2 regions of the Streptomyces sirii genome follow, and region 1 is predicted to be linked to the other one. Evidence: riboswitches for the same ligand, from Rfam matches in the RefSeq annotation. Region 1 holds a riboswitch; the other holds the start of a gene.
The links. Region 1 has a riboswitch for glycine ahead of gcvP (aminomethyl-transferring glycine dehydrogenase). Riboswitches for the same ligand answer to the same signal wherever they lie in the genome.
Positions count from the first base shown of each region.

Region 2: another riboswitch for glycine. It lies ahead of gcvT (glycine cleavage system aminomethyltransferase GcvT); the one in region 1 lies ahead of gcvP (aminomethyl-transferring glycine dehydrogenase).

Region 1 covers NZ_CP147982.1:1,398,973-1,414,647, forward strand. The annotation lists gene gcvP (aminomethyl-transferring glycine dehydrogenase) at 1-2,044, opposite strand, end outside; glycine riboswitch at 2,234-2,331, opposite strand; gene WAB15_RS06560 (PRC-barrel domain-containing protein) at 2,446-2,850, shown strand; gene WAB15_RS06565 (DNA polymerase IV) at 2,739-4,211, opposite strand; gene WAB15_RS06570 (MerR family transcriptional regulator) at 4,278-4,883, opposite strand; gene WAB15_RS06575 (bifunctional nuclease family protein) at 5,072-5,545, opposite strand; gene WAB15_RS06580 (MerR family transcriptional regulator) at 5,599-6,348, opposite strand; gene WAB15_RS06585 (FHA domain-containing protein) at 6,366-7,211, opposite strand; gene WAB15_RS06590 (DUF881 domain-containing protein) at 7,330-8,289, opposite strand; gene WAB15_RS06595 (small basic family protein) at 8,295-8,627, opposite strand; gene WAB15_RS06600 (DUF881 domain-containing protein) at 8,624-9,547, opposite strand; gene WAB15_RS06605 (sugar phosphate nucleotidyltransferase) at 9,632-12,127, opposite strand; gene WAB15_RS06610 (CDP-alcohol phosphatidyltransferase family protein) at 12,249-12,857, opposite strand; rRNA gene rrf (5S ribosomal RNA) at 13,003-13,119, opposite strand; rRNA gene WAB15_RS06620 (23S ribosomal RNA) at 13,196-15,675, opposite strand, start outside.
Region 2 covers NZ_CP147982.1:6,284,057-6,299,731, forward strand. The annotation lists gene WAB15_RS28445 (L-serine ammonia-lyase) at 1-1,025, opposite strand, end outside; gene WAB15_RS28450 (APC family permease) at 1,131-2,831, opposite strand; gene glyA (serine hydroxymethyltransferase) at 3,072-4,331, opposite strand; gene gcvH (glycine cleavage system protein GcvH) at 4,360-4,737, opposite strand; gene gcvT (glycine cleavage system aminomethyltransferase GcvT) at 4,869-6,005, opposite strand; glycine riboswitch at 6,157-6,252, opposite strand; gene WAB15_RS28470 (AAA family ATPase) at 6,475-7,200, shown strand; gene WAB15_RS28475 (enhanced serine sensitivity protein SseB) at 7,356-8,153, shown strand; gene WAB15_RS28480 (enhanced serine sensitivity protein SseB C-terminal domain-containing protein) at 8,216-9,016, shown strand; gene WAB15_RS28485 (ABC transporter permease) at 9,469-10,467, shown strand; gene WAB15_RS28490 (ABC transporter substrate-binding protein) at 10,562-12,313, shown strand; gene WAB15_RS28495 (ABC transporter permease) at 12,392-13,402, shown strand; gene WAB15_RS28500 (ABC transporter ATP-binding protein) at 13,399-14,526, shown strand; gene WAB15_RS28505 (ABC transporter ATP-binding protein) at 14,523-15,632, shown strand.

The DNA of each region.
Region 1 (15,675 bases):
CGACGTAGACCTGACCGCCGGCGTCGTGCACCGTGGCGCAGATCTGGGTGATGTGCTCCTCGAAGACGCCATGCGTGGAGGGGTAGGTCACCATCAGGACCGCGAGCTCGTCACGGTGCTTGTCGATCTTGGCGTGCAGATCGTCGGTGTCGACCTCGCCGTCCTCGCCGGTCTTGACGACGACGACCTTCATGCCCGCCATGACGGCGCTGGCGGCGTTGGTGCCGTGCGCCGAGGACGGGATCAGGCAGACCGTGCGCTGCGCGTCCCCGTTGGCGCGGTGGTAGGCGCGGACGGCCAGCAGGCCGGCCAGCTCGCCCTGCGAGCCGGCGTTCGGCTGGATGGAGACCTTGTCGTAGCCGGTGACCGTCGCCAGCCGCTCCTCCAGCTCCTGTATCAGCGTCAGATAGCCCTCGGCCTGCTCGGCCGGTGCGAACGGGTGCAGCTGACCGAACGCGGGCCAGGTGACCGGCTCCATCTCGGTGGTGGCGTTCAGCTTCATCGTGCAGGAGCCGAGCGGGATCATGCCGCGGTCCAGCGCGTAGTCCTTGTCGGCGAGGGTGCGCAGGTAGCGCAGCATCGCGGTCTCGGAACGGTGCTGGTGGAAGACCGGGTGGGCGAGGTAGTCGTCCGTGCGCAGCAGCTCCTGCGGCAGCGATTCGGCGGCCGCCGCGTCCAGCTGCTCGACGTCGCCCTGCACGCCGAAGGCGCCCCAGACGCCGGCCAGCTGCGCGCGTCCGGTGGTCTCGTCGCAGGCGATGCCGACCAGGTCGGCGTCGACCTGGCGGAGGTTGACGCCGGCCTCGCGGGCGGCGGCGACGACCTCGGCGGCCCGGCCGGGCACCCGCGCGGTCAGGGTGTCGAAGTACGCACCGTGCACGATCTCCACACCGCCCGCCCGCAGGCCCTCGGCGAGGACGGCAGCGTAGCGGTGGGTGCGCTGGGCGATGGTGCGCAGGCCCTCGGGGCCGTGGTAGACGGCGTACATCCCGGCCATGACGGCGAGCAGCACCTGCGCGGTGCAGATGTTGCTGGTGGCCTTCTCACGGCGGATGTGCTGCTCGCGGGTCTGCAGCGCGAGGCGGTAGGCCTTGTTGCCGTCGGCGTCGACGGAGACGCCCACCAGGCGGCCGGGCAGGCTGCGGGCGAACTGGTCACGTACGGCCATGAAGCCGGCGTGCGGTCCGCCGAAGCCCATCGGGACGCCGAAGCGCTGGGTGGTGCCGACCGCGATGTCCGCGCCGAGCTCGCCGGGCGAGGTCAGCAGCGTCAGGGCGAGCAGATCGGCGGCCACGGTGACGATCGCGCCGAGCCCGTGGGCCTGCTCGATGACGGCACGGGGGTCGCGCACCGCGCCGGAGGCACCGGGGTACTGCAGCAGTACGCCGAAGACGCCCCGCTCGGCGATCTCTGCGGGGATGCCGTCGGACAGGTCCGCGACGACGACCTCGACGCCGGTGGGCTCGGCGCGGGTCTGGATCACGGCGACGGTCTGCGGCAGGCAGTCGGCATCGACCAGGAAGACGCCCTGCTTGACCTTGCCGACGCGGCGGGAGAGCGCCATCGCCTCGGCGGCGGCGGTGCCCTCGTCCAGCAGGGAGGCACCGGAGGTGGGCAGTCCGGTCAGCTCCGCGACCATGGTCTGGAAGTTCAGCAACGCCTCCAGGCGGCCCTGCGAGATCTCCGGCTGGTAGGGCGTGTACGCCGTGTACCAGGCCGGGTTCTCCATGACGTTGCGCAGGATCACCGGCGGGGTGAACGTGCCGTAGTAGCCCAGGCCGATCATGGAGGCCAGCACCTGGTTGCGCTCCGCCAGGCCGCGCAGCTCCTGGAGGACCTCGGCCTCGGTGCGGCCCTGCGGCAGGCCCAGCGCCTCCGCGCTCTTGATCACATCGGGTACGGCGGTGGCCGTCAGCTCGTCCAACGACCCGAAGCCGACGTGCGCGAGCATCTTCGCCTGCGCCTCGTGGTCGGGGCCGATGTGCCGACGCTCGAACGGAATGCCCTGTTCAAGCTCGGTCAGGGAGATGCGATTGGTGGTCATCTGCGGGGGCCTCCTGGTCAATACGACCTACGAGGGGCACCACGGCGCGGGTGCCCGGACGGCCTCCCCCTCTGTCATCTCAACCTGAGAGCTTCACCGGCCCGCGCGAGGCGGCCCGGCTTTCACCGTCGGTGAGGAGGGGTTACGGCGCTGTACTCGTCCGCGGCCCGCCCTGCTTTCCAGAGTGACCTCGCCCATGCGGTACGTGTGCCTGAGAGATTCCGGGGAGGATTTGCTCCTTCGGCGCCCTGGTCGCGAACGACAAAGGACTCTCCCGCATGGGTTCTGCGGCCATTGGCCAGCCTACCAGCGCACCACTCGAAGGATCCTTCGAGTGGCCAGGGCATGAAATGTGCCGTTTGGTAGTTGTCATAGGGCAGTTGCGACCAATTGGAGGGGTTGTGCAAACCGATATCGATCCCCGGAGCCTGATCGGCCGCAAAGCGTTCGACCGGAACGGCGCGAAAATAGGCACGATCGACGAGGTATACCTCGACGACGCGACGGGGGAACCGGAGTGGGCGGCCGTGCGCACCGGACTCTTCAGCCGGGACGCGTTCGTTCCCCTTGAACCCAGCAAAATGGTCGGCGAGGGCCTGCACATCCCCTACGACCGCAAGCTGATCAAGGACGCCCCGGACTTCGGCGTGGGCCGCCACCTCTCCCCTGAGCAGGAGCTCCAGCTCTACCACCACTACCGGTTGGACATCTCCTCACCGGAACCCGGTCCGGCTTCCTCCGGCAAGGAGGACGGCTCCGACGGCCCCGACAAGGACTTCGGCAAGATCGCCGGCTCGGAGGACTGACCTCCTTCCGGCCCGCCGCCCACCAGCGGCAACGGCTCACCCGGCCGCAGCGCCGGGTCCTCGACGGCGAAGGTCCGCACCCTCCCCGGTGCGGACCACGGCGTCTCGAAGCGTACGGTCACCCTCCCCACGCCGCTTCCCTGCACCCAACCGGCGCCGAACTCCTCGTGCACCACGTCCAGCCCCGGATGCCAGCGCCGCGGCCGCTCCTCCTCCGGCTCCCCTGCGCCGGCCTCCTCCCCCGCCGACTCCGCGGCCGCCTTCGCCAGCTCCCCGGCCTCCCGCTCCGTCGCCAGCTGGGCGAACAGATCCTCCTGGGTGAAGTCCGCCAGCCCGCTGACCCCCACGCCCAGCAGCCGCACCCCGCCGGTGGTGTCCACCGTCTCCAGCAGCCGCACGGCGGCCTCCCGTACGACCGAGGGGTCGTCGGTGGGCCCGCGGAGCGTCTCCGAGCGGGTCAGCGTCGAGAAGTCGTAGTTCCGCACCTTGATCACCACCGTCCGCCCGGAGCGTCCGGCCGCCCGCAGCCGCTGGACGCAGCGGTCGGCCAGCCGCACCATCTCGTTCCGCACCCGCGTCCGGTCGGTCAGATCGACCTCGAAGGTGTCCTCGACCGAAATCGACTTGGCGTCCCGCTCGGCCACCACGGGGCGGTCGTCCCGGCCCAGCGCCATCGCGTACAGCCCCGCGCCGTGCGCCTTGCCCAGGAGCCGGACCAGCTCGGCCTCGCCGGCCTCCGCGGTCTCCGCGACGGTGTGGATCCCGGCCCGGCGCAGTGTCTCGGCCGTCGCCGGACCCACCCCGGGCAGCGTCCGCACCGTCATGGGGCCCAGCAGCTCCCGCTCCGTGCCGGGCTCGATCACCACCAGGCCGTCCGGCTTCGCCGCCTCGGACGCGATCTTCGCCAGCATCTTGGCGCCCGCGAGCCCCACCGAGCCGGTCAGACCCGTCGCGGCCCGGATGTCGCGCCGCAGTCGCTCCCCCACGGCGCGTACAGCGGCGGTCTCGGCCGGCACCCCGCCCGCTTCCAGGTCCACGAAGGCCTCGTCCAGGCTCAGCGGCTCGACGAGCGGCGACAGCTCGTGCAGCAGCCCCATCACCGTGTCACTCACTTGGCGGTACAGGGCGAAGCGAGGGCTGAGATAGGCGGCATTGGGGCACAGCCGGCGCGCCTGGGCCGTGGGCATCGCGGAGCGGACCCCGAAGATCCGGGCTTCGTACGACGCCGTGGCGACCACGCCCCGCGGCCCGATCCCGCCGACCACCACGGGCTTGCCGCGCAGGCTGGGCTTGGCCGCCTGCTCGGCGGCCGCGTAGAACGCATCCATGTCCAGATGCAGAATCGTCGGCGCGGGTCTCACACGTCCGATGCTGCCGCATGGCACTGACATTCGACCCGACGCCGGGCCGGGACCGCTGGACCGGGCTCAGCCGGCCCTGTGGCGCCGCCGCGCCAGCTCGTCGTGCGGGTTCTTCCCCATCAGCGTCTCGCCGGTGTCCACGCGCTCCCCGTGGAGCTGTGACAGCGCACCCTCCACGTCCCGCCACACCACGCCCACCGCGATGCCGAAGACGCCCTGGCCGCCCTGGAGCAGATCGACGACCTGGTCGGGCGAGGTGCACTCGTAGACCGTCGCGCCATCGCTCATCAGCGTCATCCGCGTCAGGTCCGCCAGCCCGCGCGCACGCAGATGCTGCACGGCGGTGCGGATGTTCTGCAGCGACACCCCGGTGTCCAGCAGCCGCTTGACGATCTTCAGGACGACGACGTCCCGGAAGCTGTAGAGCCGCTGGGTGCCGGAGCCGTACGCGGGCCGGATACTCGGCTCCACCAGGCCCGTACGCGCCCAGTAGTCGAGCTGCCGGTAGGTGATGCCCGCTGCCGCGCATGCGGTCGGGCCGCGATAGCCGATGTTCTGCGCCTCGCAGTCCCCCGACACCGCCGCGGCCGGTGCCGGGGCATGGTTCGCGGCCGCGCCCGAGTGGAGCGGCAACGCCCCTTCCGCCGCCATACCGTCGCCGGTGATTGCCACGCCGCCCTCCGTCCTCCACGTCCCGGACGGGACCTGCCATATCGACGGTATGCAGTCACTCGGGGTGCGTCAACGATCGCCGCGCTCGCCACGCCGAGTGATAATCACCCTACGAGTGGTTTCTCGTGACCTCGGGCGGGGAATGGCTAAATAGTTTGGCCGGAATCAGCCCCTTCACCCGGCCGGCGTCACTGGCTGTTGGTGCCGAAGTCCTCGGGCGAGATCTGGTCGAGGAACTCGCGGAACTTCTCCACCTCGTCCTCCTGCTCGTCCGGGATGGCGATCCCCGCGTCGTCCAGCACACCGTCCGTGCCGAAGATCGGCGTTCCGGTACGCAGCGCCAGCGCTATGGCGTCGGACGGGCGGGCACTGACCTCGACCCCACTGGCGAAGACCAGTTCGGCATAGAAAACCCCCTCGCGCAGGTCCGTGATGCGTACCTGCGTCAGCTCCTGGCCCACCGCTTCGAGCACGTCCTTGAAAAGGTCGTGCGTCAGCGGCCTGGCAGGGACCATGCCCTGCTGGGCGAAGGCGATGGCGGTGGCCTCCCCTGGCCCGATCCAAATGGGCAAGTATCGGTCGCCTCCCACCTCCCGCAGGAGCACGATCGGTTGGCTGGAAGGCATTTCCACCCGGACACCCACGACGTCGAGCTCGTTCACACAGCAACCCTAGGACGTGCCCGGCAGGTTTGGGTAGTCGAGCACTCTTTTGCTCATGGCAACCGGACGCGAAGAGCGCTCTGCACCAGCGCCGCATGGAGCCGTACGGAGAGCGTCGCCAGCTCTCTGACCGTGGCCTCCGCATGGGCCCTGGTCTGTGGGTTGCGGTGCCGCCGAAGGGGTGCAACGACCTGTTCGACCAGGCCGGCCTCGCGCTCGGCGGCCGCCTTCACGGCACGCAGATGCCGCGGTTCAAGACCGAAGCGCCCCAGGTCCGCGACGAGTTTGGCCACGGTGACGGCTTCGATGTCGTATCCACCGTCCGCATGGGGGACGATGAGTCCGTACGACTCCCAGTCGGCGAGCGCCGCCTCGTCCACCGCCGCGGCGGCCAGCAGCTCCGCCCGGCCGATCCGGGCAGCCGTCGGACGGTCCTCGCCCTGGCAGGACACGTCCTCGATCAGGTCCCGCTGGGACGCGGCCGGAGCCGGCAGCTGCACCTGCTCACCGCGCTCCAGGGCGTCCAGATGCTCCCGGATGACCTTCAGGGGCAGATAGTGGTCCCGCTGCATCCGCAGGACGCTCGCCAGCCGCTCGACGTCGGCCGGCGTGAATTTCCGGTATCCGGAAGGCGTGCGCTTCGGCTCGACGAGCCCCTCGGCCTCCAAGAAGCGGATCTTGGAGATGGTGACCTCGGGAAACTCCTCGCGCAGCGCATTGAGCACCGTGCCGATGCTCACCGGCTTGGCGCCCGAGGAGGCGGTGCCGATGGAACCGGCACCGCCCTTCGGTGTATCGCGCATATGCCTTCCCTGACCGGTCAGATCCCGGCGCCCCGCTGGCTCGCGTAGAAGACCATGCGGTACTTGCCGATCTGGACCTCGTCGCCGTTGGCGAGCGCGACCGAGTCGATCGGCTCACGATTGACGTACGTGCCGTTCAGGCTGCCGACGTCAGCGACCGTGAAGACGCCGTCCGCACCGCGGCGGAACTCCACATGCCGGCGCGAGACCGTCACGTCGTCGAGGAAGATGTCGCCCTGCGGATGCCGGCCCGCCGTCGTCAGCTCGCTGTCCAGAAGGAAGCGGCTGCCCGAATTCGGACCCCGGCGGACGATCAACAGCGCCGAACCCAGCGGAAGGGCTTCGACCGCGGCCTGGGCCTCGGGGGACAGCGACGGCACCAGATTCTGGCCCGTCGTCTCCGAGTCGTAGGCCTCCAGCCCCGAAATGGAGATCGTCGACGTCGTCTCGGACGCCCGCTCGGCCTGGGCTCCCGGGCGCAGCGGCGCACCGCAGTTGGAACAGAACCGGCTCGCCTCGGCGTTCCGGTGTCCACACCTCGTACATACCGGCATGGCCGACCCTCCACCCGTGCGTGAGGCCGATGATTCCTCGGAACCTATGCGGCCGGCCCCGGAGGGGTCAACAGAACCCGCGCCGTGCCCCCCGGACGGACCGCCGACCTCGTCGCGGAAGAGCGGACGCTCCGCCGCCTCACCATTCTCGGGCTGGCGCGGAGCACGATGCCGCGCGGATCCGCTGCCGCCCTCCTGGCGCGCGCTCTTGCCGAACAGCTTTCCAAACAACTTCACGGGCGATTCCCCTTGAACGAAACAGACCCGCCCGTGGGGCAGGACGAACCCTCGATGCACACACCGGCCCATCCGGACATCCTGTGAACGTCCGTGGCCTCCAGACAGTTTCCACCACACACCACACGCACGGTGCGTCGACCCCCCGCTACCTCATGCCCTCGACGGGCACTCGACATACCTGCACACCTCACTGCGATGACGACCGAGCGTAGTCAGGCCGCTTCGCCTCTCGCAAGGCATCCACAATGATCTTCTCCCGACGGGTCACAGACACCTTGGCCTGCTCCTTTTCCAGCGTCTGAACCACTCCGCCGGGGATGTTCAGTGCCGGCTCCAGGTCCTCCGGCTTACCAATGACCTTGAAGCGGTACGGCTGCGTGACGCGCTTGCCGTCGATCTCCACCCCACCCCGGATGTCCGAGAGGTAGGTGTCCGCGACGACCCGTACCGAATTGACCTGGATGGCCTCGGCCCCGGCCGCCCGCAGCTCCTGGATGGTGTCCAGCAGCTTGTCCGCCTCGACGGAGTGCGTCGGGTCGTCGATGGTCAGGTTGATGCCGGGCCCCTGCGCCGCGACGGTCCCGGCCAGCACACCCAGCTGCTGTTCCTTCTCCACGGTCTGCTTACGGGCCTCCTCGGCCTGGTCCGAACTGTTCTCCAGCTCGGTCTTCTGCCCTTCCAGGCGCCGCTGTTCGTCCGTCAACCGCTGGGAGCGATTGTCCAGCTCGTCCAGAATGCGCACCAAGTCCTCCTGGCGCGCGCCCCGCAGCGCACTGCTGTCACTTGTGGAACGTACCTGAATCGCCAGACCCAGGCCGAGAATGAACAGGAGCAGCGCAACGATCAGTTGGGCCCGGGTCAACCGCGGCGGCCACACGCTCGCCACGAGCCGCTCCCGGCCGGTCTTCGGACGCTCTCCCTCTCCGCCACCGCTCACCGCGTCAGGAGTCGAGGAGTCTGCCGCTTTACTCGACTTCTGTCCAGTACTGTCCGTTTCCCGGGTTTCGTCCTCGTCCCCGGAAGCCCTCCGCTCAGGGGTGCTTCGGCTCTCGGGCGGCATCGGCCGCCGCCCCGCCGGACCGCGCTCCTGCTCGGGCTCCGGTCGCTCCGGCTGCTTCCCCTGCTCCGGGGACTCGTCCGTTGCCATCCGCCTCACGCCCTGAAGACGTGCCGGCGGATCGCCGCGGCGTTGGAGAAGATCCGGATGCCCAGCACCACCACGACGCCGGTGGAGAGTTGGGCACCGACGCCCAACTTGTCGCCGAGAAAGACGATCAGTGCGGCGACGACGACGTTCGACAGGAAGGAGACCACGAAGACCTTGTCGTCGAAGATGCCGTCCAGCATCGCGCGCAGACCGCCGAACACGGCGTCCAGCGCCGCGACGACAGCGATCGGCAAGTAGGGCTCGACCACCGTCGGCACCACGGGTCGGACGACGAGTCCGACCACGACTCCCACGATGAGGCCCAGTACGGCGATCACGATGTGCCCTTCCCTGTGTCGGTGCCGCCCGACCTGGCGGCACCGGCCTGCGGCTTTGCGGTGCGTACGATCAAACTGGGCGCGGGCGGCAGCGTGACCTCACTCTCCGCGGAAATCCTGGTGCGCACGCCGTAGTTCTCCTGCAGCACATGCAGGTACTGACCATCGGCGCTGTCCTGGAACGCGGTGCTCAGCCGCTGCCCGTCCCCCACCGCCAGCACCGTATAGGGCGGCACCAGCGGCTTGTTGTCGACCAGTATGGCGTCTCCCGCGGCTCTGATCGCCGAGAGTGACGTAAGCCGCTGCCCATTGACGGAGATGGCCTCCGCACCGGACTCCCACAGGCCGTTGACGACGCGCTGCATGTCCCTGTCGCGTACCCGCCCGGTGTCGGAGAAACCACTGCTCTCGCGCGGCCCGCCGCCACCGGACTCCGCGCCCTTGGCATCGTCCACGACGAGTTTCACGCCGGGCCCGGTGACCCGTGTCGAGCCCGCCAACAGGGCCAGCAGTTCGGCCTTGCCGCCGCCGCGCTGCTTCAGGGCCTCACGCTGCATCCTGCTGACGTCGCCCCGCAGCGCGTCGACCCGCTGCTGCAGCTTGTCCGCCTCGCCGGTCCCCTTCTGGATGCGGTTGATCAGCTCTTCGCGCTCCTTGGCCAGCGTCGGTGCGGATATCCGCGCCTGCGCCGCCCCGACGGTCACCACGAGCGCGGCCAGCACCAGACCGGCCGCCAGGCCCAACTTCGCCCGCAGGGTGCGCGGCAGCCCGCGCACGCCGGCCTCGGACTTGCGCGCGGCCGCCTCGGCGTACCCGTCGTCGAGGCTGTGATCCATCACGTTGGTCAGCAGCGACATGGACGCATCGGGGCGCGCGGCCGGCGGTTTCGGGGTGCTCCGATCGGGGCGCTGCTGCGACATGCCGCACATCGTCCCACGTCGGCCGCGCAGTCTCCCAATGGCCCCACCGGCGCGCCGATCGACGGCCCGCCGGTGGGGTCCGGATCAGCGGCCCGCGCTGTCGACCACGGCCGACCACTCCTCCAGCAGTTGCTGGGCGGAGTCGTCGTCCGGACCTTCCGCCCACAGGTGGGTGACCGCCTCGGCCGGGTCCGGCAGCACCAGGATCCAGCGCCCGTCGGCCTCCACGACACGTACGCCGTCCGTAGTGTCCACCTCCCGGTCGCCGGCCGCCTCGACGACATGCCGCATGACCAGGCCCTTGACCGCCCACGGGGTCGCCAGATCGCGGCGCAGCACATGCGCCCGCGGGATCCGCGCGTCGATCTGGCTGAGCGTGAGCTGGGTGCGGGCCACCAGACCGATCAGCCGGACGAACGCGGCCGCACCGTCGAAGACGGAACTGAACTCCGGGATGATGAAGCCGCCCAGGCCGTCCCCGCCGAAGACCGTGCCGTCCGCCCGCCCCACCCGGGTCAGATCGTCCGGTGAGGTGGTCGTCCACTCGACCTGTGTGCCGTGGTACGCCGCCACCTGCTCGGCGATCCGGGTGGTGGTCACCGGCAGCGCCACCCGTCCGGTGCGCCGTTCGGCGGCGACCAGGTCCAACATGACCAGCAGCGCACGGTCGTCCTCGATGATCCGGCCGCGTTCGTCCACGAGCGAGAGCCGTTCGCCCACGGGGTCGAAGCGCACGCCGAAGGCGGCCCGTGCCGAGGCCACGATCTCCCCGAGCCGGACGAGCCCGGAGCGCCGGGCCTCGGCGGTCTCGGTGGGCCGGGACTCGTTGAGCCCGGGGTTGATGGTCAGGGAGTCGACTCCGAGCCGCCCCAGGAGGCTGGGCAGGACCAGGCCCGCGCTGCCGTTGGAGGCGTCCACGACGACCTTCAGTCCCGACTCGGCGATCCCGGTGGTGTCCACGGCCCGCAGCAGCGACCCGGTGTACGAGTCGAAGACGCTCGCCGGGAAGATCAGGTCACCGATCTCGCCGGGGAAGGCACGCCGGTACTCCTGACGGGCGTAGACGCGGTCGAGCTTGCGCTGCCCGCCCTGCGAGAGGTCGGCGCCCCGCTCGTCGAAGAACATGATGTCGACGGAGTCCGGTACACCGGGTGTCGTACGGACCATGATGCCGCCGGCGCTGCCGCGGGCGGTCTGCTGACGGGCGACCGGCAGCGGGACGTTCTCCAGGTCGCGTACGTCGATGGCGCTGGCCTGCAACGCGGAGATCACCGCGCGTTTGAGCGCCCGAGCACCACGGGAGTGGTCACGTGCGGTGGTGACCGTGGAGCCCTTCTTGAGCGTGGTGGCGTACGCCCCCGCGAGCCGTACGGCGAGTTCCGGGGTGATCTCGACGTTGAGGATGCCGGACACGCCGCGGGCGCCGAACAGATGCGCCTGGCCTCGGGATTCCCAGATCACCGAGGTGTTGACGAACGCGCCGGCCTCGATGGTCTTGAACGGATAGACCCGCACATTGCCCTGGACGATCGACTCCTCACCGATGAGGCATTCGTCGCCGATCACCGCGCCGTCCTCGATCCGGGCGGCCCGCATCACGTCGGTGTTCTTGCCGATCACACACCCGCGCAGATTGGTGTGCTGACCGAGATAGACGTTGTCGTGCACCACGGCACGGTGCAGGAACGCGCCGCTCTTCACGACCACATTCGAACCGACGACGGTGTGCTCGCGAATCTCCACGCCCGCTTCGACCTTGGCGTAGTCGCCGATGTACAGCGGCCCGCGCAGCACCGCGTCGGCATGGACCTCGGCGCCCTCGGCGACCCATACTCCGGGCGAGATCTCGAAGCCGTCGATGTCGACATCGACCTTGCCCTCGAGCACATCGGCCTGGGCCTTCACATAGCTCTCGTGGGTGCCGACATCCTCCCAGTACCCCTCGGCGACATAGCCGTAGATCGGCTTGCCTTCCTTCATGAGCTGCGGGAAGACATCACCGGACCAGTCGACCGGAACATCGGGCTCGAAGTAGTCGAAGACCTCCGGCTCCATCACGTAGATACCGGTGTTGACGGTGTCCGAGAAGACCTGGCCCCAGGTGGGCTTTTCCAGGAAGCGTTCGACCTTGCCGCCCTCGTCGACGATGGTGATGCCGAACTCTAGGGGATTGGGGACCCTCGTGAGGCAGACGGTGACGAGGGCACCCTTTTCCTTGTGGAACCGGATCAGATCGGTGAGGTCGAAATCGGTGAGGGCGTCACCGGAGATGACGAGGAAGGCGTCGTCCTTGAGGGCTTCCTCGGCATTCTTCACGCTGCCCGCGGTGCCGAGAGGCTTTTCCTCGTTGGCGTAGGTGAGCTCCATTCCGAGCTCTTCCCCGTCCCCGAAATAGTTCTTGACGAGCGAGGCAAGGAATTGCACGGTCACAACGGTCTCAGTGAGACCATGCCGTTTCAGCAGCCTCAGCACATGCTCCATGATCGGCCTGTTGGCGACCGGAAGCAGGGGTTTGGGCATGCTGGACGTCATGGGGCGAAGGCGTGTTCCCTCGCCGCCGGCCATCACAACGGCCTTCATGTCGGAAGCGTCCTCCTCATAAGAGACGACGGTCTTGCCGACTTCACTTGTCCAGATCGCCCACTGTTCCTGTGCTCGCGTACGGGCGCCGGCCGTTGCACAATCTGCCGGTTCGGAGAGCTCAGTCGGCTGTGGCGTCCGCCCTGATGAGTCGGCGGACCTGGACCACGTACAGGATCCCTGCCCACCAGTAGAGCGCCGTACCCCAACCTGCGAACGCCCATCCGAAAATAGCAGCGAGCGTGTGAAGCCAGCCACTTCCGTCGCTCAGCAGGAGCAACGGGAAGGCGTACATCAAGTTGAACGTAGCCGCCTTCCCCAGGAAGTTCACCTGGGGAGGGCCATATCCGTGACGCCCGAGGAATCCCACCGCGATCAGCAGCATCAGTTCGCGCGCCAGCAGGGCCGCGGTGAGCCAGACCGGGAGGATCTCGCGCCAGGTCAGGCCGACGAGGGTGGACAGGATGTAGAGGCGGTCGGCCGCCGGGTCCAGGATCCGCCCGAGGCTGCTGATCTGGTTCCAGCGCCGGGCGAGCTTGCCGTCCAGGTAGTCGCTGACACCACTCAGCGCGAGGACCAGCAGCGCCCAGCCATCAGCATTCGGACCACCGAATACCGGCCAAAGGATCAACCACAGGAACACCGGCACGCCGACGAGGCGAGCCATGCTCAGGATATTCGGGATGGTAAGGACGCGATCCGTCTGGACCCGCGTCTCCTGGACCTCCACCGCGGGGGCCTCCTGTGGGAAATGTGCCAATGATGCCCCCTGACCCTACCTGGCCCGCCAGCCACGCCGTACCGCGGGTCCCCAAGATCCCCAGAACGCAGAAAAGCCCCGCACCATAACGGTGCGGGGCTTTCCCACAATGAAAGTTCGGCGGCGTCCTACTCTCCCACAGGGTCCCCCCTGCAGTACCATCGGCGCTGAAAGGCTTAGCTTCCGGGTTCGGAATGTAACCGGGCGTTTCCCTAACGCTATGACCACCGAAACACTATGAAGTTAACCAACCGGAGCATGACTCAACGGTCGTTACTTCAGAACCTACACAGTGGACGCGAGCAACTGAGGACAAGCCCTCGGCCTATTAGTACCAGTCAACTCCACCGGTTACCCGGCTTCCATATCTGGCCTATCAACCCAGTCGTCTACTGGGAGCCTTACCCTCTCAAGGAGGTGGGAGCCCTCATCTCGAAGCAGGCTTCCCGCTTAGATGCTTTCAGCGGTTATCCTTTCCGAACGTAGCCAACCAGCCATGCCCTTGGCAGGACAACTGGCACACCAGAGGTTCGTCCGTCCCGGTCCTCTCGTACTAGGGACAGCCCTTCTCAAGACTCCTACGCGCACAGCGGATAGGGACCGAACTGTCTCACGACGTTCTAAACCCAGCTCGCGTACCGCTTTAATGGGCGAACAGCCCAACCCTTGGGACCGACTCCAGCCCCAGGATGCGACGAGCCGACATCGAGGTGCCAAACCATCCCGTCGATATGGACTCTTGGGGAAGATCAGCCTGTTATCCCCGGGGTACCTTTTATCCGTTGAGCGACGGCGCTTCCACAAGCCACCGCCGGATCACTAGTCCCTACTTTCGTACCTGCTCGACCCGTCAGTCTCACAGTCAAGCTCCCTTGTGCACTTACACTCAACACCTGATTGCCAACCAGGCTGAGGGAACCTTTGGGCGCCTCCGTTACTCTTTAGGAGGCAACCGCCCCAGTTAAACTACCCACCAGACACTGTCCCTGATCCGGATCACGGACCCAGGTTAGACATCCAGCACGACCAGAGTGGTATTTCAACAATGACTCCACCATGACTGGCGTCACGGCTTCAAAGTCTCCCACCTATCCTACACAAGCCGAACCGAACACCAATATCAAGCTATAGTAAAGGTCCCGGGGTCTTTCCGTCCTGCTGCGCGAAACGAGCATCTTTACTCGTAATGCAATTTCACCGGGCCTATGGTTGAGACAGTCGAGAAGTCGTTACGCCATTCGTGCAGGTCGGAACTTACCCGACAAGGAATTTCGCTACCTTAGGATGGTTATAGTTACCACCGCCGTTTACTGGCGCTTAAGTTCTCAGCTTCGCCACACCGAAATGTGACTAACCGGTCCCCTTAACGTTCCAGCACCGGGCAGGCGTCAGTCCGTATACATCGCCTTACGGCTTCGCACGGACCTGTGTTTTTAGTAAACAGTCGCTTCTCGCTGGTCTCTGCGGCCACCCCCAGCTCAGGAAGTAAATCCCATCACCGGAAATGGCCCCCCTTCTCCCGAAGTTACGGGGGCATTTTGCCGAGTTCCTTAACCATAGTTCACCCGAACGCCTCGGTATTCTCTACCTGACCACCTGAGTCGGTTTAGGGTACGGGCCGCCATGAAACTCGCTAGAGGCTTTTCTCGACAGCATAGGATCATCCACTTCACCACAATCGGCTCGGCATCAGGTCTCAGACTTATGTGCTGTCCGGATTTGCCTAGACAGCGTCCTACACCCTTACCCCGGGACAACCACCGCCCGGGCTGGACTACCTTCCTGCGTCACCCCATCGCTTACCTACTACCACCTTGGATCGGCGGCTCCACCACGTCCCTTTGTCCGAAGACTCCAGGCCGGCTTCACGGCCTTAGCATTAATGGATTCGATATTGGGCGTTTCAAAGCGGGTACCGGAATATCAACCGGTTGTCCATCGACTACGCCTGTCGGCCTCGCCTTAGGTCCCGACTTACCCTGGGCAGATCAGCTTGACCCAGGAACCCTTAGTCAATCGGCGCACACGTTTCCCACGTGTGTATCGCTACTCATGCCTGCATTCTCACTCGTGAACCGTCCACAACTCGTTTCCACGGCTGCTTCACCCGGCACACGACGCTCCCCTACCCATCACAGCCTCCGTTGGGAGTATTGCTGTAATGACACGACTTCGGCGGTGTGCTTGAGCCCCGCTACATTGTCGGCGCGGAATCACTTGACCAGTGAGCTATTACGCACTCTTTCAAGGGTGGCTGCTTCTAAGCCAACCTCCTGGTTGTCTCTGCGACTCCACATCCTTTCCCACTTAGCACACGCTTAGGGGCCTTAGTCGATGCTCTGGGCTGTTTCCCTCTCGACCATGGAGCTTATCCCCCACAGTCTCACTGCCGCGCTCTCACTTACCGGCATTCGGAGTTTGGCTAAGGTCAGTAACCCGGTAGGGCCCATCGCCTATCCAGTGCTCTACCTCCGGCAAGAAACACACGACGCTGCACCTAAATGCATTTCGGGGAGAACCAGCTATCACGGAGTTTGATTGGCCTTTCACCCCTAACCACAGGTCATCCCCCAGGTTTTCAACCCTGGTGGGTTCGGTCCTCCACGAAGTCTTACCTCCGCTTCAACCTGCCCATGGCTAGATCACTCCGCTTCGGGTCTTGGGCACGCTACTCAACGCCCTATTCGGACTCGCTTTCGCTACGGCTTCCCCACACGGGTTAACCTCGCAACATACCGCAAACTCGCAGGCTCATTCTTCAAAAGGCACGCAGTCACGACACAAGGAC
Region 2 (15,675 bases), 4.9 Mb from region 1:
TCGGCGCCGGAGATGGAGGCGTTCTCCTTGAAGAGCATGCCGATGGCGCCGGCGGCGAGCAGGAAGCGGACGATGCCGTCCTCGTCGGCGCCGGGGACGAAGTTGAGGTAGTAGTGCAGGACGGCGGGGATGATGCCGGCGGCGCCGTTGGTGGGGGCGGTCACGACCCGGCCGCCGGCGGCGTTCTCCTCGTTGACGGCCATGGCGTAGAGGGTGACCCACTCCATGGCGTGGGCCGGGGCGTCGCCTTCGGCGCGCAGGGCGCGGGCGGCGGTGGCGGCGCGGCGGCGGACCTTCAGGCCGCCGGGCAGGATGCCTTCGCGGGACATGCCGCGGGTCACGCAGGCCTGCATGACCTGCCAGATCTCCAGCAGTCCGGTGCGGATCTCTTCCTCGGTGCGCCAGGCCTTCTCGTTCTCCAGCATCAGCGCGGAGATGGACAGGCCGGTCTCCTGGGACAGGCGCAGGAGTTCGTCGCCGGTGCGGAAGGGGTACTTCAGCACGGTGTCGTCGAGCTTGATGCGGTCCTCGCCGACCGCGTCCTCGTCCACGACGAAGCCGCCGCCGACGGAGTAGTACGTCTTCTCCAGCAGGGGGGTGCCGGCGTTGTCGTAGGCGAAGAGGGTCATGCCGTTGGCGTGGTACGGCAGGGCCCGGCGGCGGTGCAGGATCAGTTCGGTCGACTCGTCGAAGTCGATCTCGTGGGCGGTGCCTATCTCGGCGCCCAGCAGCCGCAGCCGCTTGGTGGTGCGGATGCGCTCCACCTCGTCGTCGGCACTCTCCACATCCACGCTGCGGGGGGAGTGGCCCTCCAGGCCGAGGAGGACGGCTTTGGGGGTGCCGTGGCCGTGGCCGGTGGCGCCCAGGGAGCCGAAGAGTTCGGCGCGTACCTTGACCGTCTGGGCGAGCAGACCGTCCTTCTTGAGGCGTCCGACGAACATCCGGGCGGCGCGCATGGGGCCGACGGTGTGGGAGCTGGAGGGGCCGATGCCGATGGAGAAGAGGTCGAAGACGGAGATGGCCACGGTGGCGGACTCCCTTGTCTGCTCGTGGTGGACGGTGGAGCAATGGGGCAGGAGGTACGTTTCTGCGCCGTTTGTCGAGCGTAACCCGGACCCGGCGCGGTGCCGTCAGACGGAGACCATCGGGCGTTCGTCCTCGGGCGTAACAGTGGGTTTCGGAACGGATACGGAGCCGGAGTGCGAGCCGGTCAGGCCCGCCCTCCGCGCGTCGACTCCGGCGCGTACGGCCCAGAAATAGAAGGCCGGGGCCGAGAGCGCGACCAGGGCGATGTCCAGCCCGCCGGGGATGATGCCATGGCCGCCGAAGTCCGGGCTGCCCAGCGCCGACAGCGCGGCCGTCCAGACCAGGAAGACGATCATCCACCAGGCCGGGGCGAACTGCCGGACCAGGCCGGTCCCTCGCCCGCCACCACCCTTGGTCGACGCTTCGCGGCCCCTCTCGACGTCGCCCTTGCGCCGCAGCACCAGCACCGCGATCGGCACGGACACCAGCGTCAGCACGGCGACCTTGCCGGTGTTCGGCCACTTCGACCAGTACAGGGCGCAGGCGGCGAAGGTGAAGGTGAGCGGGCACAGGAACCCGGCGGCGGGGAGCCGGAAGGGGCGCGGCAGGTCCGGCTGGGTCCGCCGCAGCACGCCCACCGCGATCGGGCCGATGAGATACGAGATGACCATGGCCGCCGAGACCACTCCGGCCAGCGCCTGCCAGCTGCGGCCGACGGTGAGCAGCAGCAGGACGGAGAAGCCGAGGTTGAGCCACATCGCGGGGCGCGCGGTGCCGTAGCGCGGGTGCACGGCCGCCAGCTTCCTGGGGAAGAAGCCGGTCTCGGCGAGATTGGTGACCATGTACGCGGCCGAGGCGACATTGGCGATGTTGGAGCCGGCCGGCGAGATGAAGGCGCCGAACTGCAGCAGCGTGACCACCCAGTGCAGCATCAGCAGCTTGGCGAGGTCGGCGAACGGCGAGTTGAGGTTCACGCCCTGCCAGCCGCCGGCCCGCTGAAGCTGCTCGGGCGGTACGGAGCCGAGGTAGGCGGTCTGCAGCGCCAGATAGATCACCAGGCCCAGCGTGAGCGCGCCGACCAGGGCGATCGGGATGGCCCGGCCCGGGTTCTTGGCGGCCCCGCCGAGGTTGACCACGGCCTGGAAGCCGTTGAAGGCGAAGATCACGCCGCAGGTGGTGACGGCGGTGAGCACGGCCGGCCAGCCGTACGGGGCGAACCCGCCCTGCGAGGTGAAGTTCGAGGTGTGGAAGCCCGAGCCGATCAGGGCCAGGACGGCGAGCACCGGGATGGCGAACTTGACCAGGGTGAGCACGGTGTTGGCGCGGGCCAGCAGCTGGACCGACCAGAAGCAGGTCAGCCAGAGGGCGACGGTCAGGGCCAGCGCCGTGCAGATGCCGGAGAGGGTGAGCTGGTGGGTGTCCGGGTCGACCAGCCCCTTCGCCCACTCGAAGCCCCAGGACGTCATGTACTGGGTGGCGGCGATCGACTCGATCGGGATGAGCGAGGCGACCGCGATCCACACGGCCCAGCCGGTGAGGAAGCCGAGCGCCGGCCCGTGGGAGAGATGGCCGTAGCGGGCCATCCCGCCGGGGATCGGGTAGGCCGAGCCGACCTCCGCGTAGGACATCGCGATCATGCCGATGAAGACGGCGCCGATCACCCATGCGACCAGTGCCGCGGGGCCCGCCACCTGGGCGGCGGCACCGGCGCCGAAGAGCCAGCCGGAGCCGAAGATCGAGCCTATGCCGATCATGATGAGGGCGAAGAGACTGAGCCCCTTGCGCTCGCCCGCGCTCATGTCCATGGGATGTGTCGTCCGTCCTGCCGTCGAGAAGTGCCCCCTTCACGGTCGAGGGGCCCTGCCATTTGCCGGGGGCCACCTTATTTCTCGCCAATCACCGGATTTTCCTCGTGATTTCGCGAAAGGGGGGAGGAGAACCGGTACTCAGACGGTGAGCCCGGGACCAACGGCCCCGGGCTCACGGCCCGTTCGGCCTCCGCCCCGCCGGTGACCGGCGGGCGGAGGATCACCGCATGAGACGCGTCACAGCGACGGGTACAGCGGGTACTTGTCGGCGAGCGCCGTGACCCGGGCCTTGAGGGCTTCGGCGTCGTAGGCGGGCTTGAGGGCCTCGGCGATGATGTCGGCGACCTCGCGGAAGTCCTCCGCCGTAAAGCCGCGGGTGGCCAGGGCCGGGGTGCCGATGCGCAGGCCGGAGGTGACCATCGGCGGGCGGGGGTCGTTCGGGATCGCGTTGCGGTTGACGGTGATGCCGACCTCGTGGAGGCGGTCCTCGGCCTGCTGCCCGTCGAGCTCGGAGTCACGCAGGTCGACCAGGACGAGGTGGACGTCGGTGCCGCCGGACAGGACGGAGACGCCGTGCTGGGCGACGTCGTCCTGGACGAGGCGCTCGGCGAGGATCTTGGCGCCTTCGAGGGTGCGCTGCTGGCGCTCCTTGAAGTCCTCGGAGGCGGCGACCTTGAAGGAGACCGCCTTGGCCGCGATGACGTGCTCCAGCGGGCCGCCCTGCTGGCCGGGGAAGACCGCGGAGTTGATCTTCTTGGCGAGTTCCTGGGTGGACAGGATGACGCCGCCGCGGGGGCCGCCGAGGGTCTTGTGGGTGGTGGTGGTCACGACGTGGGCGTGCGGGACCGGGTTGGGGTGCAGTCCGGCGGCGACCAGGCCGGCGAAGTGCGCCATGTCGACCATGAGGTAGGCGCCGACCTCGTCGGCGATCCGGCGGAAGGCGGCGAAGTCGAGCTGGCGGGGGTAGGCCGACCAGCCGGCGACGATCAGCTTGGGGCGGTGCTCCTTGGCGAGGCGCTCGACCTCTTCCATGTCGACGAGGTTGGTCTTCTCGTCGACGTGGTAGGGCACCACGTTGTAGAGCTTGCCGCTGAAGTTGATCTTCATGCCGTGGGTCAGGTGACCGCCGTGGGCGAGGTTGAGGCCCAGGATGGTGTCGCCCGGCTTGATCAGGGCGAACATGGCGGCGGCGTTGGCCTGTGCGCCGGAGTGCGGCTGGACGTTGGCGGCCTCGGCGCCGAAGAGCGCCTTGATGCGGTCGATGGCGATCTGCTCGACGACGTCGACGTGTTCGCAGCCGCCGTAGTAGCGGCGGCCGGGGTAGCCCTCGGCGTACTTGTTGGTGAGGACGGAGCCCTGGGCCTCCATGACGGCGACGGGGGCGAAGTTCTCCGAGGCGATCATTTCGAGGGTGGACTGCTGGCGGTGCAGCTCGGCGTCGACGGCGGCGGCGACGTCGGGGTCGAGCTCGTGCAGGGAGCTGTTGAGAAGCGACATGAGTCTTCCTGGGGAGAGGGGTCCGGGATCAGCCGGCGGCGAAGGCGGTGTACTCGTCGGCCGAGAGCAGGTCCTCGGGCTCACCGCCGACCTTCACCTTGAACAGCCAACCGCCCTCGAACGGGGCGGAGTTCACCAGCGAGGGGTCGCCGACGACATCCTCGTTGATCTCGACGATCTCGCCGTCCACGGGCGAGTAGAGATCGCTGACGGACTTGGTCGACTCCAGCTCACCGCAGGACTCGCCCGCCGTGACCGTCGAGCCGACCGCGGGAAGCTCCACGAAGACCACATCGCCGAGCGCGTTGGCCGCGTGCTCGGTGATACCGACCGTCGAGACGCCCTCCACGGCGTCCGTCAGCCACTCGTGCTCCTTGCTGTAACGCAGCTGCTGGGGGTTGTCCATGGCTCGATTCTCCTGTACGCGAGGGTGTGATCGTGAATGGGGGCGCCTACCGGACGGCGAAGTCCGGGGGGCGTCTTGCACAGTGAGACACGCGGGCGCGCCCCACTTCCGGGGCTGCCGCCGGCGAACCGTTACTTCTGCCGCTTGTAGAACGGCAGCGCGGTGACCTCGTACGGCTCATGGCTTCCACGGATGTCCACGCGGACACCCTCGGTGCCCGGGGTGGCGTAGGCCGCGTCGACGTAGGCGATGGCGATCGGCTTGCCGAGGGTGGGGGAGGGGGCCCCAGAGGTGACCTCGCCGATGACCGTGCCGTCGGCCGCGACGACGGGGTATCCGGCGCGCGGCACCCGGCGGCCCTCGGCGATCAGGCCGACCAGCTTGCGCGGCGGGTCGGTCTCGGCGCGCTCGGCGGCCGCCGCCAGCGCGGCGCGGCCCACGAAGTCGCCGTCGTTGGTGGTCTTCTCGAACTTCACGACCCGGCCCAGGCCCGCGTCGAACGGCGTGGTGGCGGTGGTCAGCTCGTGCCCGTACAGCGGCATGCCCGCCTCCAGGCGCAGCGTGTCCCGGCAGGACAGACCGCAGGGCACCAGGCCGGCGTCCTTGCCGGCCGCGGCCAGCGCCTCCCACAGGGCCACCGCGTCCGCCGGCCGCACGAACAGCTCGAAGCCGTCCTCGCCGGTGTATCCCGTACGGGCGATCAGCGCGTCGACGCCGGCGACCGTGCCGGGCAGACCGGCGTAGTACTTCAGACCGTCCAGATCGGCGTCGGTCAGCGACTTGAGGATCCCCGGGGACTCCGGTCCCTGCACGGCGAGCAGCGCGTAGGCGTCCCGGTCGTCGCGGATCGCGGCGTCGAAGCCGCCCGCCCGCGCGGTCAGCGCGTCCAGCACCACCTGGGCGTTGGAGGCGTTGGCGACGACGAGGAACTTCTGGGACCCCTGGTCTTCGAGCCGGTAGACGATCAGGTCGTCCAGGATGCCGCCGCCGTCCTCGCAGATCATGGTGTAGCGGGCGCGGCCGGGCTTGACGCCGCCGATGTTGCCGACCAGCGCGTAGTCGAGGAGGTCGGCGGCCTGCGGGCCGGTGACGGTGATCTCGCCCATGTGGGAGAGGTCGAAGAGACCGGCGCGGGTGCGGACGGCGACGTGTTCGTCGCGCTCGCTGCCGTAGCGCAGCGGCATGTCCCAGCCGGCGAAGTCGGTCATGGTCGCGCCGAGCGCGCGATGGGTGGCGTCCAGCGCGGTGCGGCGGGGGGCATCTGTCATGGTTCTGGGCTCCCAGGCATGGGTGACAAGACGTTCTCCCCATCTGTCATCGGAACCTGAGAGGTTCACCGGGATCCCGCGAACGGACCCGGTTTGCACCTTGGGTGGAGCCGCCCCGGCAACCGGGCAGTGGCTCGCTTTTCAGATCTGCCTCGCCCGCGCGGTATAGGGGCCTGAGAGATTCAAGGGAGGACTTGCTCCTTCGGCGCCCCGCCGTGGCGGCCGGGGACTCTCCCGCGCGGATTCAAGCGGCCGGTATGGAGTTGGCGGTGCACGGATGAGCTGAGCCGTGCACGTGGCGGCCACATCATTACACGGGATCGCCGGATCGAGGAGCCCTGGTCGCCGCCCCGTCCAGGACCGGGCCCGCCACGCCGACAGATCGGACAATCGCCTTGATGGGCATTACCTTTTCTTGACACTCTGCGGGTAAGGGACGGACTCGGACCGGAACTGGACGGGGAGGGCGATCACGGTGCAGAGGGAAGCGGCATTCGCGGCCACTTCAGGGGTCGTGCCCCCGGGCGCGCCGGTGGCGGCATCCGCCGCGTCGCCGGCCCGGCGCGCGGCGCGGTCCGTCGTCCGGCCGGGGCGCGGTGCGCGGGTGCGGGACCTGCGCGGCCGGAGGCGGGCCCGCGGCACCGCCGAGCTGCGGTTCGCCGCCGGTGACCTGGTGGTGGTCTCCGGGCTGCCGGGCAGCGGCAAGAGCACCCTGATGCATCGGGTGCTGCCGCCGCCGGGCGGCCGCGGCCCCGTGGTGCACCGCATCGATTCGCAGGACGTCCGAGAGCGCTGGGAGCGCGGCAGGCTGCGCCGGCTGCCGTACGGCCTGTACCGCCCGCTGGTGCGGGCCGCGCACTATCTGGCGCTGGGCCGGGCGCTGCGGTCGGGCGACAGCGTGGTGGTGCACGACTGCGGGACGCTGGCGTGGGTGCGGCGCTGGGTCGCCCGGTCGGCGGTGCGCGGCGGACGCGGGCTGCATCTGGTGCTGCTCGACGTGCCGCCGGAGGTGGCGCGGTCCGGCCAGGAGGCGCGCGGGCGCGGGGTGTCGGGGTACGCCTTCGCGCGGCACCGCAGGGCGGTGGGCCGGCTGGTCGGCGCGGCGGAGGCGGCCGGGCCGCCGAAGGGGTTCAGCTCGGTGGTGCTGCTGGACCGGCGGGCGGCGAGCGCACTGAAGACGGTCGGTTTCCACTGAGCGGACTGCCGCTTCCGGGTGTGCCGTACCCCGCCCCCGTATGAACCGTCTCCGGTTTTTCTCGTCTAGGGTCTGTTCGATGGGCCCGGCCCTGGCCCATCGAACAGACCCTAGTGTCGTTGGTCGATGTGCGTGGTCGGAACGGGTGGGAACAGATGAGTCTTCCGGAGCAGGGGATACCGCAGCTGGCGTGGCCGGCGAACGAGCTCGAAGAGGTGCTCGCCGCGTCGGTCGGGCATCCGGGCGCCGGCGGCCGGATCGTCGAGGTCCTGGGCCGCAGCCGGGTGTGGGTGCCGCTGCCCAACGGTGGCGGCCCGGACAGCGCGGGCCTGGGCACCCGCGGCCTGGACCTGCCCACCGTCGAGATCGGCGGGCTGCCCCATGTCCCGGTCTACAGCTCCGAGCAGGAGTTCCTGCGGGTGGTCGGCTCGCATATGTCCTTCACCGTCGCGCCGGCCGGGGAGTTCGCCCGCGGGCTGCCGCCGCGGATCGGGATCGCGGTCAATCCGGACGGCGTGGTCGGTGTGCCGCTGCCGCCGCCCGCCGTGGCCCAGCTGTGCCGGATGGGGCGCCATGAGGCCGAGGGGCTGCCGAGCGGCGGGCGGGTGCGGCTCTTCGAGCCGGACTGGCAGGAGGAGCCGGTGGACTTCCTGGCCGCCGCCGGACTGGAGTTCTCCGGTGCCGGAATTGTCCTGACTGCCCGGCGTGCCCTGGCTAGTGTCGAGGGCGACACGCCCACACTGTTCGTCGGTGTTCAGATCGCGGTGGACCCCGCCGCGCTGCACGACGGCACCGCCCGCGAGATGGCCCTGTCGGCCCTGGGACGTGCGCTCGGCACGGTCCCGGTGCCCTGGCCGGTGCAGCTGGTGATGCTCGATCTCGCCCACGGCGACCCGGTCGCCGACTGGATGCTGGAGCGCGTGCGGCCCTTCTACTCTCGCGACCACTCGTAAGCTGGTTGGATGACGCGCGGGCGCACCCACACGTGCCCTGCCGAGATGAAGGGACGGACCACGTGAGCGCGGGTGCGCATCAGGGGCCGCCGGCGGCCGGAGCGCTGGAGCAGCTGCTCCAGCAGGTCTCGCCCGGCCGTTACGACGCCTATGAGGCGCTGCTGCAGGCGCTCGCCGCGGGCCAGGTCTGGATGCTGCTGTGGCACGGCCGGGCCGGCTCCCCCGACGCGCAGTACGGGAACATGGAGGTCGACGGCCTCGGCTACGCGCCGTGCGTGACCTCGGCACCCGAACTCGCCGCCTCCGGCTGGAACCGCGACCACGAGGTCGTCGGCGGCCTGGAGATCGCCGGCGCGCTCTTCCCGGACCGCTGGGGCCTGTGGTTGAACCCGCACGCCCCCGGTGGCGGTGTCGGCATCCCCTGGCTGGACCTGCGCCGCATCGCCGGTGGCCTCGACCGGCTGCCGGCCGGACCGCTGCGGATCTCCGAGCCGGTCATCGACATCCCGCAGTTCTACGCCCTGCTGGCCCAGAACGCCCACCGTACCCCCGCCGTGCGGTCGTTGCGTCGGGCCTGGGTGCAGCCCGCGCTCGGTGCCCCGTATCTGGCGGTCGGGCTGGATCTGTACGACACCGGCCAACAAGCGGTGGATTCGGCCCGGTTGATGATCCAGCAGTCGATCGGCGCGGTTCCGGACGGTTTGCCGGTCTCCACGGTCGCGATGAACGACGACTACGACCCGGTCGCGATGTGGATGCGGGCCAGTGCGCGGCCCTTCTTCGACCGCGACGGCTACGCCCAGCCGCCGGGCCAGCCGGCCCCCGCGCCCTCGTACGGCTACGGCTACCCGCGCCCCTACTGACCCGCCCGCCGGCTGGCCGGAACGCACTCCCTCGGCGACACCCTCCGGTGACGGAGCGTGTCGCCGAGGCGTCTCTTCCGGGGTGAATTCGCCCCGTATTCCCCACGGTTGGGGCCCACTTTCGTGGATATTCACTCCGCTCAGCCCGAACGTGAGTCCGTATAACGGAATGTCGTGGAGCACATCACAGTTGCGCATCCTTTCCCGGTCAGGGCTGGTGACTGATCGTGAAGCGGATGAAGCTTCCGGAAAACACCGAGGGCCTCGGCCCTTTGTGCGAGCGTCATCGAGTGTCATCCCGTACGGCGTCGAGTGAATCTCCGAGTTCCACTGTCTGAACTTCCGCGATACCCGCAGTACTTGCACCGAAGTGCACCAGTGATGTGAATCAGGCCGCTCTTGCGGCGGGCAGGGGCCGGCCGAACCGTCGGCCGAGAGGGGTCAAGGTCACCGTGACCGCACCGATCGAGACCACCGGGGCGGCTGCCGAGGCGCAGCCGGAAGCGGTGCTGAAAGGCGTGGAGGGCAAGCGCATCGAAGGGCGCTCGCTCGGCCAGATCGCATGGCTGCGTTTCCGGCGGGACAAGGTCGCGGTGGCGGGTGCCATCGTTGTCATCCTGCTCGTCGTCGTCGCCGCGCTCTCCCGCCCCCTCCAGGCCCTGCTCGGCCTGGACCCCAACTCCCCCAACCAGTCGCTGATCGACCCCAACACCACGCTTCCCAAGGGGGAGTTCGGCGGGATGAGCGGGGACCACCCGCTCGGCGTGGACCCGAAGTTCGGCCGCGATCTGCTCGCCCGGATCCTGGAGGGCTCCTGGGTGTCGCTGATCGTGGCGTTCGGCGCGACGCTGCTGTCGGTCGCCATCGGCACCGTGCTGGGTGTGGTCGCCGGCTTCTACCGCGGACGGGTGGACGCCTTCATCAGCCGGATGATGGACGTCTTCCTGGCCTTCCCGCTGCTGCTGTTCGCCATCGCGATCTCCGCCTCGCTGCAGGGCGGCGCCTTCGGCCTGGAGGGCCTGCCGCTGCACATCTCGGTGCTGATCTTCGTGATCGGCTTTTTCAACTGGCCGTATATGGGGCGGATCGTGCGCGCGCAGACGCTGTCGCTGCGCGAGCGCGAATTCGTGGACGCCGCCCGCGGTATGGGTGCGCGCGGGCCTTTCATCCTCTTCCGGGAGTTGCTGCCCAACCTGGTGGGTCCGATCATCGTCTACTCGACGCTGCTGATCCCCTCCAACATCCTCTTCGAGGCGGCCCTGAGCTTCCTGGGCGTCGGCATCCAGCCGCCCCAGGCGTCCTGGGGCGGCATGCTCAACCAGGCCGTCAAGTACTACGAGGTCGACCCCCAGTACATGATCGTCCCCGGCCTCGCGATCTTCGTCACCGTGCTCGCGTTCAACCTGCTCGGTGACGGCCTGAGGGACGCGCTGGACCCGCGCAGCCGCTGACGGCTCCGCCGGGCGCCGGCGCCCACAAATCTCCACCTCCAGTGAAGTTTTTGAGTGTGAAGTTTCTCGACGAACGAAGGGGACACGGACCATCATGCGAAGGTCAGTTCCGGTCGCGGCGATAGCGGCCATCACCAGTGCGGGCCTTTTGCTGGCCGGCTGCAGCGGAGGCAAGGGCTCCTCGGACGGCTCGTCCGAGGCGAACGCCGCCACCAAGGGCGTGGTCAACGCCTCGGACGCGAAGGGTGGCACGATCAACTACGCGATGAGCGACGCCCCCGAGTCGTTCGACCCGGGCAACACCTACTACGCCTTCATCTACAACTTCAGCCGGCTCTACGCGCGCCCGCTGACCACCTTCAAGCCGGGCCCCGGCACGAAGGGCAACGAGCTGGTCCCGGACCTCGCCGAGGAGATGGGCAAGCCCAGCGACGGCGGCAAGACCTGGACGTACAAGATCCGCAAGGGCGTGAAGTACGAGGACGGCTCCGCGGTCACCGCGCAGGACGTCAAGTACGCGGTCGAGCGCTCCAACTTCGCGCGCGACACCCTCTCGCTGGGCCCGAACTACTTCCAGCAGTTCCTCAAGGACAACGAGGGCGGCTACAAGGGGCCCTACAAGGACAAGAGCAAGGAAGGGCTCAAGTCCATCGAGACCCCGGACGACCACACGATCGTCTTCCACCTCAAGAAGGCGTTCGCCGAGTTCGACTACCTGGTCAGCGCCCCGCAGACGGCTCCGGTCCCGCAGGCCAAGGACAAGGGCGCGGACTACACCAAGTCCGTGCTGTCCACCGGCTCGTACAAGTTCCAGAGCTACGAGGAGGGCAAGCAGCTCACCCTCGTGCGCAACCCGCAGTGGTCGGCGACGACCGACAAGCTGCGCAAGCAGCTGCCCGACAAGATCGTCCTGAAGCTGAAGGTCGCCCAGTCGACCATCGACAAGGACCTCCAGTCCGGCAACACCCTCGTCGACCTGGCCGGCCGCGGTGTGGACGGCCAGACGCAGGCCCAGCTCCTGACGGACTCCAAGGAGAAGGCCAACACCGACAACGCGCTCGGCCAGCGCCTGATCTACACGGCGATCAACACCAAGGTGAAGCCGTTCGACAACCTGGAGTGCCGCAAGGCCGTCGAGTACGCCATCGACAAGAAGGCCGTGCAGACCTCGCTCGGCGGCCCGATCCGCGGTGAGCTGGCCTCCACGGTCCTGCCGACCGACATCGACGGCTACCAGAAGTACGACCTGTACCCGCAGAAGTACAACAACGACAAGCTGGACCTGACCGAGGCCAAGAAGCACTGGGACAAGTGCGGCGCCGGCAAGACCAGCACCACGATCCTGGCCCGCAACGACCGCCAGGACGAGGTCGACGCGGCCACCTCGGTCATCGAGTCGCTGAAGAAGATCGGCGTCACGGCCAAGATCCAGTCGTACCCGACCAGCAAGTACTTCTCGGACTACGCCGGTGTGCCGGAGTTCAACAAGAAGAACAACGTCGGCCTGATCATGATGCAGTGGGGCTCGGACTTCCCGACCGGCTACGGCTACCTGCAGCAGATCCTCAACGGCAAGGCGATCAGCAAGTCCGGTAACACCAACCTGTCCCAGCTGGACGACCCGGAGATCAACAAGCTGCTCGACTCCGCCATCGCCAACACCGACAAGGCGGCCCGCGAGAAGGCGTACGCCGAGATCGACAAGAAGACGATGGAGCAGGCGGCGATGGTCCCGCTCACCTACTTCAAGGTCCTGATGTACCGCTCGCCCAAGGCCACCAACCTGGTGTCCACCTCGGCCTTCAGCGGTCAGTACGACTACCTCAACATCGGCGTCAAGAAGTAGCAGCCCTGGAAGGCAGGTGAAGGCATTGGTGTCCGCGGGCCGGTTCCGGCCGGCCCGCGGCGCCGAGGCCGCATCCCCGTGTTCTCGTACATCATCCGCAGGTTGATCAGCGCAGTGATCCTGCTGCTGATCGTCAGCGCGGTCACTTTCGGCATCTTCTTCCTGCTGCCGAAGCTGGCCGGGCAGAGCACCGACCAGCTTGCCCAGCAGTACATCGGAAAGGCCCCCACGCCCGCGGACATCGCCGCGGTCAAGAAGAACCTCGGCCTGGACAAGCCGGTGTACGAGCAGTACTGGGACTTCCTCAAGGGCATCTTCGTCGGCGTCGACTACAAGTTCGGTCCGGAAGCGGCCAAGTGCCATGTGCCGTGCTTCGGCTACTCCTTCAAGACCCACATCGAGGTGTGGCCGGAGATCCAGTCCCGGCTCCCGGTGACGCTCTCGCTGGCCGCCGGCGCGGCCGTGCTGTGGGTCGTCTCGGGTGTCGCCACCGGCGTGCTCTCCGCGCTGCGCCCCGGCTCGTTCTTCGACCGGATGGCGATGGGCGTCGCGCTGGCCGGCGTCTCCCTCCCGATGTTCTTCACCGGTGCCCTGGCGCTGGCCCTGTTCACCTACCAGTGGCCGATCTTCGAACGCAGCGACTACGTACCGCTGCTGGAGGACCCGTTCCTGTGGGCCCGGACCCTGGTCCTGCCCTGGGTCACCCTGGCCTTCCTCTACTCCGCGCTCTACGCCCGGCTCACCCGGGCCGGCATGCTGGAGACGCTGAGCGAGGACTACATCCGTACGGCCCGCGCCAAGGGCCTGCGCGAGCGCAAGGTGGTCGTACGGCACGGTCTGCGGGCCGCGCTCACCCCGATCATCACGGTCTTCGGCATGGACCTGGGCCTGCTCCTCGGTGGTGCGCTCATCACCGAACAGGTCTTCTCGCTCAAGGGAGTCGGCGCCTTCGCGGTCGAGGCGATCAACGCCAACGACCTGCCGAACATCCTCGGCGTCACCCTGCTCGCCGCGTTCTTCATCGTCATATGCAACTTGGTGGTGGACGTTCTGTACGCCGCCGTCGACCCGCGGGTGAGGCTCTCGTGACCGACTCCTCCGAGGACAAGACCGTAGAGAAGCCCCAGAGCGCCGCGGCCGAGCCGGCCGCGGCCGCCACCGAGCCGGGACCGCCGCCGGCGGCCTTCCTCCAGGTGCGGGACCTCAAGGTCCACTTCCCCACCGACGACGGCCTGGTGAAGTCCGTCGACGGGCTGACCTTCAGCCTGGAGAAGGGCAAGACGCTCGGCATCGTCGGCGAGTCCGGCTCCGGGAAGTCGGTGACCTCGCTCGCCGTGATGGGCCTGCACCGCGCCTCGCGCCAGCAGCGCAGCCGGGTGCGGATGTCCGGCGAGATCTGGCTGGACGGCAAGGAGCTGGTCTCCGCCGACCCCGACGAGGTGCGCCGGCTGCGCGGCCGCGAGATGGCGATGATCTTCCAGGATCCGCTGTCCGCGCTGCACCCCTTCTACTCGGTCGGCAAGCAGATCATGGAGGCCTACCGGGTCCACAACGACGTCGACAAGAAGACCGCGCGCAAGCGGGCGATCGAGATGCTCGACCGGGTGGGCATCCCGCAGCCCGACAAGCGCGTGGACGACCATCCGCACCAGTTCTCCGGCGGTATGCGCCAGCGCGCCATGATCGCGATGGCGCTGGTCAACAACCCCGAGCTGCTGATCGCGGACGAGCCGACCACCGCCCTGGACGTCACCGTCCAGGCGCAGATCCTGGACCTGATCCGCGATCTGCAGAAGGAGTTCGGCTCGGCGGTCATCATCATCACCCACGACCTCGGAGTGGTCGCCGAACTGGCCGACGACCTGCTGGTGATGTACGGCGGGCGGTGCGTCGAGCGCGGCCCGGCCGAGAAGGTCTTCTACGAGCCGCAGCACCCCTACACCTGGGGCCTGCTCGGCTCCATGCCGCGCATCGACCGCGACCAGACCGAGCGGCTGATCCCGGTCAAGGGCTCCCCGCCCAGCCTGATCAACGTCCCGTCCGGCTGTGCCTTCAACCCCCGCTGCCCGTACGCGGATGTGCCCAAGGACAACCTCACCCGTACGGTCCGCCCCGAACTGCGCGAGGCCGGCGGCGGGCACTTCTCCGCCTGCCACATGGCGCCGGAGGAGCGGGAGCGTATCTGGACCGAAGAGATTGCGCCGAAGCTGTGACCGAGACGACTGACGACCAGAACAACAAGATCCCGCTCCAGAAGGGGACCGAGAACCCGGCCGGGACCGCGGAGGGCTCCGCCGAGGCCGAGCCGCTGCTCAGGGTCCGCGGTCTGGTGCGGCACTTCCCGATCACCAAGGGCCTGCTCAAGCGGCAGGTCGGGGCGGTGCAGGCGGTCGACGGCATCGACTTCGACGTACGTCCGGGCGAGACGCTCGGCGTCGTCGGCGAGTCCGGCTGCGGCAAGTCGACGATGGGCCGGCTGATCACCCGCCTCGACGAGCCGACCGGCGGCTCGATCGAGTTCCAGGGCACGGACATCACCCATCTGTCGACGGGCAGGCTGCGCCCGATGCGCCGCGACGTGCAGATGATCTTCCAGGACCCGTACGGGTCGCTGAACCCCCGCCACACCATCGGCGGGATCGTCTCCACCCCCTTCCGCCTCCAGGGCGTCGAGCCCGAGGGCGGGGTGAAGAAGGAGGTGCAGCGGCTGCTGGAGCTGGTGGGCCTGAGCCCGGAGCACTACAACCGCTATCCGCACGAGTTCTCCGGCGGTCAGCGCCAGCGCATCGGCATCGCCCGCGCGCTCGCGCTCAAGCCCAAGCTGGTCGTCGCCGACGAGCCGGTCTCCGCGCTGGACGTGTCGATCCAGGCGCAGGTCGTCAACCTCATGGACGACCTCCAGGAGGAGCTGGGCCTGACGTACGTCATCATCGCCCACGACCTCTCGGTCATCCGGCACGTCTCGGACCGGATCGCGGTGATGTACCTCGGCAAGATCGTGGAGTTGGCCGACCGCAAGGGGCTCTACGAGACGCCGATGCACCCGTACACCAAGGCGCTGCTGTCCGCCGTGCCGGTGCCCGACCCCAAGCGGCGCACCCAGCGCGACCGGATCCTGCTCAAGGGCGACGTTCCCTCGCCGATCAACCCGCCCTCCGGCTGCCGGTTCCGTACCCGCTGCTGGAAGGCGACCGAGGTGTGCACCACCACCGAGCCGCCGTTGGTCGCGCTGCGGACGGGGCATCAAGTCGCCTGCCACCACCCGGAGAACGCTCCGGCCGGGGCCGCGGCGGCCGGTAAGACGTCAAGTGATCATTAACACCTGAGGGCTTGGGAAAATCCCAGGCGAAACCGGCCGGGAG